4 regions of the Pseudoalteromonas sp. NSLLW24 genome follow, and region 1 is predicted to be linked to each of the others. Evidence: predicted binding sites of a transcription regulator. Region 1 holds the regulator's gene; each other region holds the start of a gene.
What was found. The regulator sigma-54, encoded in region 1, starts transcription at its own class of promoters, with help from an activator protein. The targets are predictions, from matches to a motif close to GTTGGCACGNNNNTNGNNT.
Positions count from the first base shown of each region.

Region 2: a site for sigma-54 is predicted at 878-896, ahead of flgJ (flagellar assembly peptidoglycan hydrolase FlgJ). Genes of this name have one in related genera too.
Region 3: a site for sigma-54 is predicted at 1,274-1,292, ahead of I6E72_RS16285 (amidase family protein). Genes of this name have one in related genera too.
Region 4: a site for sigma-54 is predicted at 1,319-1,337, ahead of I6E72_RS18255 (DUF1328 domain-containing protein). Genes of this name have one in related genera too.

Region 1 covers NZ_JADYWQ010000009.1:28,267-30,457, reverse strand. The annotation lists gene lptB (LPS export ABC transporter ATP-binding protein) at 1-231, shown strand, start outside; gene I6E72_RS10995 (RNA polymerase factor sigma-54) at 301-1,800, shown strand; gene hpf (ribosome hibernation promoting factor) at 1,826-2,113, shown strand; gene ptsN (PTS IIA-like nitrogen regulatory protein PtsN) at 2,118-2,191, shown strand, end outside.
Region 2 covers NZ_JADYWQ010000002.1:178,502-180,692, reverse strand. The annotation lists gene flgJ (flagellar assembly peptidoglycan hydrolase FlgJ) at 1-841, opposite strand, end outside; gene I6E72_RS02355 (flagellar basal body P-ring protein FlgI) at 1,012-2,106, opposite strand; gene flgH (flagellar basal body L-ring protein FlgH) at 2,118-2,191, opposite strand, start outside.
Region 3 covers NZ_JADYWQ010000018.1:16,595-18,785, forward strand. The annotation lists gene I6E72_RS16285 (amidase family protein) at 1-1,107, opposite strand, end outside; gene I6E72_RS16290 (putative 4-hydroxy-4-methyl-2-oxoglutarate aldolase) at 1,445-1,927, opposite strand; gene I6E72_RS16295 (TetR/AcrR family transcriptional regulator) at 1,931-2,191, opposite strand, start outside.
Region 4 covers NZ_JADYWQ010000024.1:23,113-25,303, forward strand. The annotation lists gene csrA (carbon storage regulator CsrA) at 14-205, shown strand; gene I6E72_RS18245 (YcxB family protein) at 256-723, opposite strand; gene I6E72_RS18250 (hypothetical protein) at 856-1,047, opposite strand; gene I6E72_RS18255 (DUF1328 domain-containing protein) at 1,106-1,279, opposite strand; gene I6E72_RS18260 (OadG family protein) at 1,799-2,041, shown strand; gene oadA (sodium-extruding oxaloacetate decarboxylase subunit alpha) at 2,053-2,191, shown strand, end outside.

The DNA.
Region 1 (2,191 bases):
GCAGGTGTTGACCCGATTTCGGTATTAGACATAAAGAAAATAATAGAACATCTTAAAAATCGTGGGATTGGTGTATTAATTACCGATCATAACGTAAGAGAAACCCTTGATGTTTGTGAAAAAGCCTACATTGTTTCTCATGGGGAGCTGATTGCATCAGGTACTCCAGAACACGTATTAAATGATAAAACAGTACGCGATGTTTACTTAGGCGAGCAATTTAGGCTGTAACATTTACGCCATGTCTTTAAGCATCTGCTAGTATTAATTATAACAACATAAAAGGATTGTTAGAGATACATGAGGCAATCACTACAGCTGCGCATGGGCCAGCAACTTACAATGACTCCACAGCTGCAACAAGCTATTCGTTTGTTGCAACTCAGTACATTGGATCTCCAGCAAGAAATACAAGAAGCTCTCGACAGCAACCCGCTATTAGAGGTTGAAGAAGCAGACTATTCAGAAGACGCTGCAGGTAAAAACGAGCAAAAAGCAGATACAGATGACATAACTGTTAGCGCATCTGCCGATGATGCTCCAAGCGAATACGAACAAGATAGTGGTGAAGCACTTGCAAAAGACACGCTAAGTGACGACATGGCTATGGATGTTAGTTGGGATGAGTACATGAGTGCCGCCCCAGCAGCATCATCGGGTCCGATGCCTGAAGACGAATCAATATACCAAGGCGCCTCTACTGAAACGCTCCATGAGTATTTAATGTGGCAGTTACAACTAACGCCATTTAGCCCTACAGACGAAGCTATTGCTATTGCTATTGTAGAAGCCGTCGATGACTCAGGTATTTTAACACTAAGCTGCGAAGAGATTTTAGAAAGCTTTAATCAAGAAAACGAAGATGATAACGAAGTCGAACTTGATGAAATTGAAGCTGTATTAAAACGCATCCAACTGTTTGATCCTGTAGGCATTGCTGCACGTAGCTTACAAGAGTGTTTGTGTATTCAGCTTAACCAGTTTGATAAAGAAACACCTTACATTAATGAAACAAAAATGATTTTAACCGAGCATATTGATTTATTAGCTGCTCGTGACTATCGTACATTAATGAAGAAAACTAAGCTCAAAGAAGAAGAGCTTAAAGAAGTAATGACATTAATACATACTCTTAGCCCTAAACCTGCAGATACTATTGTAAGAGAAGAATCTGAGTATGTTATTCCTGATGTGTCAGTTAAAAAAATTAAAGGCCGCTGGGTTGTTGAGTTAAACCCAGATAGCATGCCTAAAATTCGTGTTAATAGCCAATACGCGGCAATGTCTCGCACTGTAAAATCCAGTGGTGACAGCCAGTTTATTCGCTCGCATTTACAAGAAGCTAAATGGTTTATTAAAAGCTTAGAAAGTAGAAACGACACGCTATTAAAAGTAACAAATTGTATTGTTAAACAACAACAAGGCTTTTTTGAACACGGTCCTGAAGCCATGAAACCAATGGTTTTAAATGATGTTGCTGAAATGGTAGAAATGCACGAATCAACAATTTCGCGCGTAACAACCCAAAAGTATATGCACACACCCCGTGGTATATTTGAGCTTAAATACTTTTTCTCAAGCCATGTAAGCACCGAAAACGGTGGTGAATGTTCATCTACAGCAATCCGTGCGCTTATCCGAAAATTAATCGCAGCAGAAAACTCAGCAAAACCATTGAGTGATAGCAAAATAGCGGATATATTGGCTGAGCAAGGAATTAAAGTAGCGAGACGTACAATCGCAAAATACCGCGAATCTCTGGCTATTCCACCGTCAAATCAACGTAAAAGTTTGATTTAAGACGCAAAAAAAGAGGGTAATGCTTATGCAACTAAACTTAACTGGTCGTCACGTAGAATTAACCGATTCACTAAGAGACTATATTAATACCAAATTTGCGAAGCTAGAAAGACACTCTGATCATATTAATAATGTTCATGTCATTCTCGATGTAGAAAAATTAAATCAAAAAGCAGAAGCCACCATACACGTAAGCGGTGCTGAGTTATTTGCCTCTACAGAACATCAAGATATGTATGCCGCCATTGACTCGTTGATCGACAAGCTCGATCGACAAGTAATTAAACACAAAGAGAAGCTTGCTCGACACTAATATGATGAAATTAAGCTCACTTATATGCCAGGACTGCAGCAAAGCTGCGGTCCTTTTTAATAGCAAAAAAAGAATTTT
Region 2 (2,191 bases), on a different contig from region 1:
TTTGCGTTAAAAAATCAACAAAGTCGTTCACGCTATCTTTAATTGAATCGTAGGCTCTAAAGCTGGCTTGTTTTTTAACGGGTGTGCCTTGCTCAAACTCAAGCGTTACTTTGCTTGCTTTATCGCCTTCCCAGCTTTTATCCGACTTAATATTAAATAAGTTATTTGAGCTGCCACCGTCACTTTTATTAATAATGTGTTTACCCCAACCGGTTTCAAGTGCCGCTTGTGCAACCATTACCGCTGGGTTTAAACCAATTTTTTGCGCTGCAGTTTTAGCGTGTTCCCACACTGAACTTACAAACTCTTCTGCATTTTTAAATGTTGGGCTATCGGTTTTAGACTCTGCAGTATCGACTTTAGGCTCAGCAATATCGGCTTTAGTACTCTTAACGATAAGATCGGGTTGCTTATTTTTTTGCTCATGAGGAAGAGCGGAACCGACTTGCGTATCGCTAAAAATATCGTTGGTTGTTCTAAGCACAGAGCCTGGCATAAAGTTTTTAGACTCAGGCGATAACTGCTGAACAATTAAATCGGCAAGGCCTAACGAGCCATTTGATGAAAGCTCTGTAGAAAGTTGCTGATCGTGCATTTCTTCAAAAAACTTTACGCCACTTGAATTAAATGGACTGTCTTTATCTTCAAATGCTTCGTTAGCTTTGCGCATTCCTTTGAGCAACATTTGCGTAAAAATAGCTTCAAATTGTGCGGCCGCTTTTTTGAGCGCAGCTTTGGAAGCATCAGTTGATGCATCGCCACTCGTTAAGGCTTCTTTACGAAGTGAATCTAAGTTGCCTAAATCAAAAAAGTTTTGTTTATCGAGGTGATTAGTTTCCATCGGCTTTTTGACACAAAATGAATAATGTAGTTAAAAATGCAAAAATTGAGCCACTACCGATAAAACAAGGAAGATAAAAATAATAATTTTAAGTTACTGTAAATAAAAGAGCTCTAGATCTTTGTTTAATAGATATAGAGCTTTGAGTGACACGTTACTTGCTTTAGTTTTTAAATAACGATCAACTGACCATTAATTGCGCCCGCTTCTTTTAGCGCTTCTAAAATAGCCATTAAGTCACCAGGCGCTGCGCCTACTTCGTTAATTGCGCGAACTAAATCGTCAAGACTTACCCCTGGGTTAAATACAAAAGCGCGCGAGTCGTCTTGGTTTACATCAATAATACTTTGCTGCGTGACAACTGTATCACCGTTTGCTAGCGGATTTGGCTGCACTACATTTTGCTGCTCAGCAATGGTGACTGTTAAACCGCCATGGGTCACTGCAGCAGGCTGTAGGGTTACATTTTTACCAATAACAATAGTACCTGTACGCGAGTTAACTATAATTTTAGCGGCCATGTCAGCTGGCTTAAATTCTAAGTTTTCGAGTGTTGATAAGTACGATACACGCTGGGATGCATCGCGTGGTGCTATGACACGAATAGAAACAGAATCAATTGCTTGTGCGCTATTTGGGCCGACTAAGTCATTAATTGTTTTTTCTAGGCGTTTTGCCGTTGTAAAGTCTGGGCGGTTTAAGTTGAAGGTAATGTAATCGCCTTGCATAAACGGGCTTTCTACGGTGCGTTCAACTGTTGCGCCATTGGGAATTCGTCCAACTGTAGGAGTATTAATTACGACTCTACTTCCATCAAGGCCCTCTACGCCTAGGCCTCCCACAATTAAACTACCTTGTGCAATTGCATACACGTTACCGTCTACACCCTTTAAAAAAGTTTGTAATAAAGTGCCACCACGTAAACTGCCTGCACTACCAATGGAAGAAACCGTAATATCTATTGTTTGCCCGGGCTTTCTAAATGCGGGTAATTCTGCATGCACAGCAACAGCGGCAACATTTTTAATTTTAGGACTTTGAGTTGAAGGTAGCGTAATACCAAAGCTGTTCAACATGCCTCTAAAACTTTGTTGTGTATATGAGTTTTGCTCGCCAGTGCCCGGCAAGCCAACCACTAAGCCATAACCAACTAATTGGTTAGAGCGTACGCCTTCAACCATAGACACATCTTTTATGCGCTCAGCACTGGCAGTAAACTGCCAACCTAATAACACAACTAAACATAAAGCTTTAAGGCTATTCATGTTGTTACCCTCTAAAATGGAAACAGCGAACTGCTAAAGAAACGTGTAAGCCAACCAGGACTTTGCGCTTCTTGCGTTTGCCCTT
Region 3 (2,191 bases), on a different contig from region 1:
CGGATGTGCATTTGCTAAATTAGCCAGCGGTAAGTGTACTTGCGCCGAACCACTCAGCCCTGCAATTGCCGAAAGCGTAATAATTTGCATGCGTAAGGCGCTTGTGTCGGCGCCTAATTTAGGTGCGGTTGTAGGGGTGGTAGGTAAAAATAAGCAGCTGTGCTTATTTAGGTTTTTAGCGACGATTGCTTGCCACTCATACTGTATTTTTAATGCCTCTTGTTCTTCTTGCTCGGTTAAAGCCAGTGCCATTTTAAAACGAGCTGCAATTGCTGGCGCAAAATGAGAAAGCTGATCTGGGAGTTCAATCCAATCTCGGTGCGTTTTAGCAATCGCACGACCTTGTAATATTCTAAAGGTATCGGCAAGCTCACTTAGTAAACCAACGTTGGGGAGTTTAAACTCGATATGATGATTAAAATAAGGTTTGATTTTTTCTAAAAGCTTACCCAGTGGTGCTTGTAAAGAGGGGTCAACAAGTTCAAAGAGTGCTTCGCAAATAACTAACGTATTTACTTTATTAATAGGTTGTTGTGGTAACAATACATTACCTACATCGCTTAATAGCTCGGCGCTTTGGGTAAGCCAACCTATGGTATCAAAAGGCGGTGCCAACGGTATTAGGCCGTCTTTTTCAATCACGTTATGGCTTGGCCTTATACCAAATAAACCACAATAGCTGGCGGGTATTCTAATTGAGCCGCCAGTGTCGGTGCCTAAGCCAATATCGGCTAAGTTAGCAGCAACGGATGCAGCAGACCCCATACTCGAACCGCCACTTGCATGACCGCTAAGTTTTGGATTTTGTGCTGCACCATAGTGAATATTATTACCCTCTAAGCTGTAAGCAAGCTCATCGGTATGGGTAAAGCCTGTAAAGCTACAACCCTCGTCCATTAACATATTTACGGCACTTGCTGTTTGCTGGGCCGGTTTTGCTGCTTTAAACCAGCTAGGGTTACCTGCGCTGTTGCGCTCGCCTTTTATTGCAAATACATCTTTAATTGCAAGACGCTTATTAATAAGCGTGCCTTGGTAATGTGTTTGCCATGCCTTAGGACCATGGTCACAAAAAATACCGGTCGTATTATTATTTTTGGTACTCATATCACCACTCGTTATAAAAAATCTGACCAAGCAGTTCAGATTTAGAGTGATTAAAAAGACGGATTAATTTTTATTATTTTTCAGCTCACTGCGTAACATCTTGTTTTTATTTTACAGAGCCTGATCCGCTTTTTAATCGGTTAGCTTATTATATTGTTTAAAACCTAAGCAAGAGGAATGCCATAAATTAAAACCCTGTCCAATTGGTCAGGATTTGGCGAGTTGTATGAGGTTAGTAAATATGGGCTGTAAAAATAGTGGTATTAAAATGAGCTAAAACAAACCAATTTGGTGCGCAGGTGCACCAAATTGGTCTTTATTTATATGGTTGTGAGCGCTAAATAAGGGACGTTTTACTGATGATTAAACCGTTAATATCGGCGTAAACCCAATCGTTAGGTTCTATGGTGGTGCCAAGCATGGTAACAGCTTGGTTTTTATCACCAAAGCCGCGCTTTAAGGTACTACGCGGTGTAGAGCCTAGCGCCATAACCGGTAAGTCCATAGTGGCGAGTATTTCTATATCTCGGCAACAGCCATTTATTATTACCCCTTCCCAGCCATTATTTAGGGCACGCTCAGCCATAATATCGCCAATAAACGCAAAGCGTTTGCTCGCAAACCCGTTTATAACTAATACTTTACCTTCACCATTTTCATGCAATATATCGGCGGCAAAAGAGTTGTCTTCTGGGCAGGTAACGGTAACGACTTGACCGTAAAACGTGGTTTTTTTACCAAAGTGATAAAGGCCACTGTCGGCTACTTGTACGCTATCGCGATGATCGTCAAATAAATCGGGTGTAGTAAAGGGTTTCATGGGTTAAGTCTCACTTTGCTCAGGTATTTTAAGACCAATACCTTTTAAAATTATGTGGGCAATTGATTGCGTAATTTGTGCCACATCGGTTTTGTCGTACTCTAATTTGTTCATTACGAGTAAAACCTCAGCCTGAAAATCGGCGTAATACTGCGTGGTAGACCAAATAGTAAAGAGCAAATGGTAGGGATCAACCTTATCCATTTTATCTGCGTCCATCCACGCTTGAAGTACATCAACTTTTTGCTTAACCCAAGGGCGGGT
Region 4 (2,191 bases), on a different contig from region 1:
TGGGAGCAAGAGAATGCTAATACTAACTCGTAGAGTAGGTGAAACCCTAATGATTGGTGACGAAGTAACAGTTACTGTTCTAGGTGTTAAAGGAAATCAAGTTCGAATCGGTGTTAATGCACCGAAAGACGTATCAGTGCATCGTGAAGAGATTTACATGCGCATACAAGCTGAAAAGTCGAACCCTAATCCGGGCAATGCTTAATCAACACGTATACGTAGTTGAGTAATTAACTCAACTAGTCAAAAAGCCACTCACTGAGTGGCTTTTTTGTTTATAAAAGCGAGTGTTTCTGGGGTTAGTATTTGTTTTGAAATGTATTGCATGCCGCTTTTATTTTTAATAATAATACCTTGCTGAGTATCTATTACTTCGCTTATGTCTTGCCAAGTTAGCTGAAAGCTTTTGTAATGATTAGCCGATTTAATGCCTTCTTCATCAAAGGTAAGTGTTACCTCAGAGCCTGACGCTCTGCTGAGCATTTGTCTGGTTACCCACCAAGGTCTGCGATAGTAAAAAGCGACGCACTCTAGTACACCTAGCATGATCATAAACGATCCTAAGTAATGATCGTTTAAAACATAAATGCCAAATAAACCAAGCGCAACGAGGAGTACAAGTAAAAAGTACTTAGGTTTGGCGCGCTTACTGTAGGGGAGTGACTCATCAAAGCACTCGTAAAAGTAAGGTTTATCTAGTGTGTAGGTTGTTGTAAATGCCATATTGCCTTGCTTTAAATATCGTTTTTTTTATTTTAACAAGCTAACCGCTAAATGAGCAGCTTTATAGTCAGTGATTTTATTACAGGCACAAAAAAACGGCCCTAAGGCCGTTTTTTAGCGATACAAGAAGAATTAACAGTTAGTTTCTTCAGCGTTTACGCCTTCTTTAACATTTTCACATGCATCTTCTACTTTGTTTTGCACGTCAGTTACTGCTTCGTCAATACGTTCGCCTGCGTCTTCTGCGTGATTGTCTTCACAACCCATGATGAAGAAACTTGCGAATAGACCGATTAGTGCTGCTTTTACAGTTGTTGAATTCATAATGTAATTCCTTGTAAGTATTAATTAAATTTTAGTGTTTGTTACTTGAATGCTTTATCTACCTGGGTGATTTACCACGTAGTGCACCTGAAACTAATGAGATCACTAAAAGTACTAAAAATATAAAAAATATAATTTTTGCTATACCAGCTGCGGCACCTGCGATGCCACCAAAACCTAACACTGCAGCGATTAAAGCAATAACTAAAAATGTAATTGTCCAGCGTAACATTGTTTTCTCCTTGGTTATCAAATTTGCTCACAATAACTAATGCCAGTTATATGCCAAATTTTATTTTTGTTTTATATCAGATAGTTATGGTTTTTAACTGTGTTTTTAGTTATTAGTTAGTTAGTAATTTTTACGCTTTGTTATGTAAGTTATTCACACTGTTACAAGTTACCGGTAAATATTCACTAAAAATAATGTTTTTGGTAAGACCAATTAACAATTGATGTGTGTTTTTGTACTTATTATAAAATTTGGCGGTTATTTTTATTAAGTTGAATAGTTAATTAACAACTTCCATATAACTATTAGCTATAGTCGTTATTTTCTGTATGTATTGTAGGGCGCATGATTGCTGGGTTATGGCATGTAAATTTGTTGAGTGTTATGTTGTTTATAGTTTAATTGGTTTTACCAATTTACAAGATGTAGACAAAGCGACTAGTTTTGTTATTATCCAGTGAATAAATATTTAATTAAATCGATTTTTTATTTTCGATATGGGTTTCAAGGGGGAGAAAAATGGATATAGGTGCTCTACTCACAACGGCTGGTAGCTTAATGCTAACTGGTATGGTTGGGGTGTTTGTATTTCTGTCGATATTAATTGGTGCAGTAACGCTTATGTCTAATTTGGTGACGCGCTATAGCGAACCAGAGGCATCACCAGCTAAATCACCGTCTTTTAAATCTCAAGGTGTGCCTAATGAGCACATCGCTGCTATTAGTGCTGCCATTGCTCAGTACAAATCAAATAATAAATAAGGGGCACACACATGGCTAAATTAAAATTAACAGAATTGGTATTACGCGATGCGCACCAATCATTGCTCGCAACACGTATGCGCCTAGACGATATGCTACCTATTGCTAGCAAGCTAGATGATGCAGGTTATTGGTCTATTGAATCGTGGG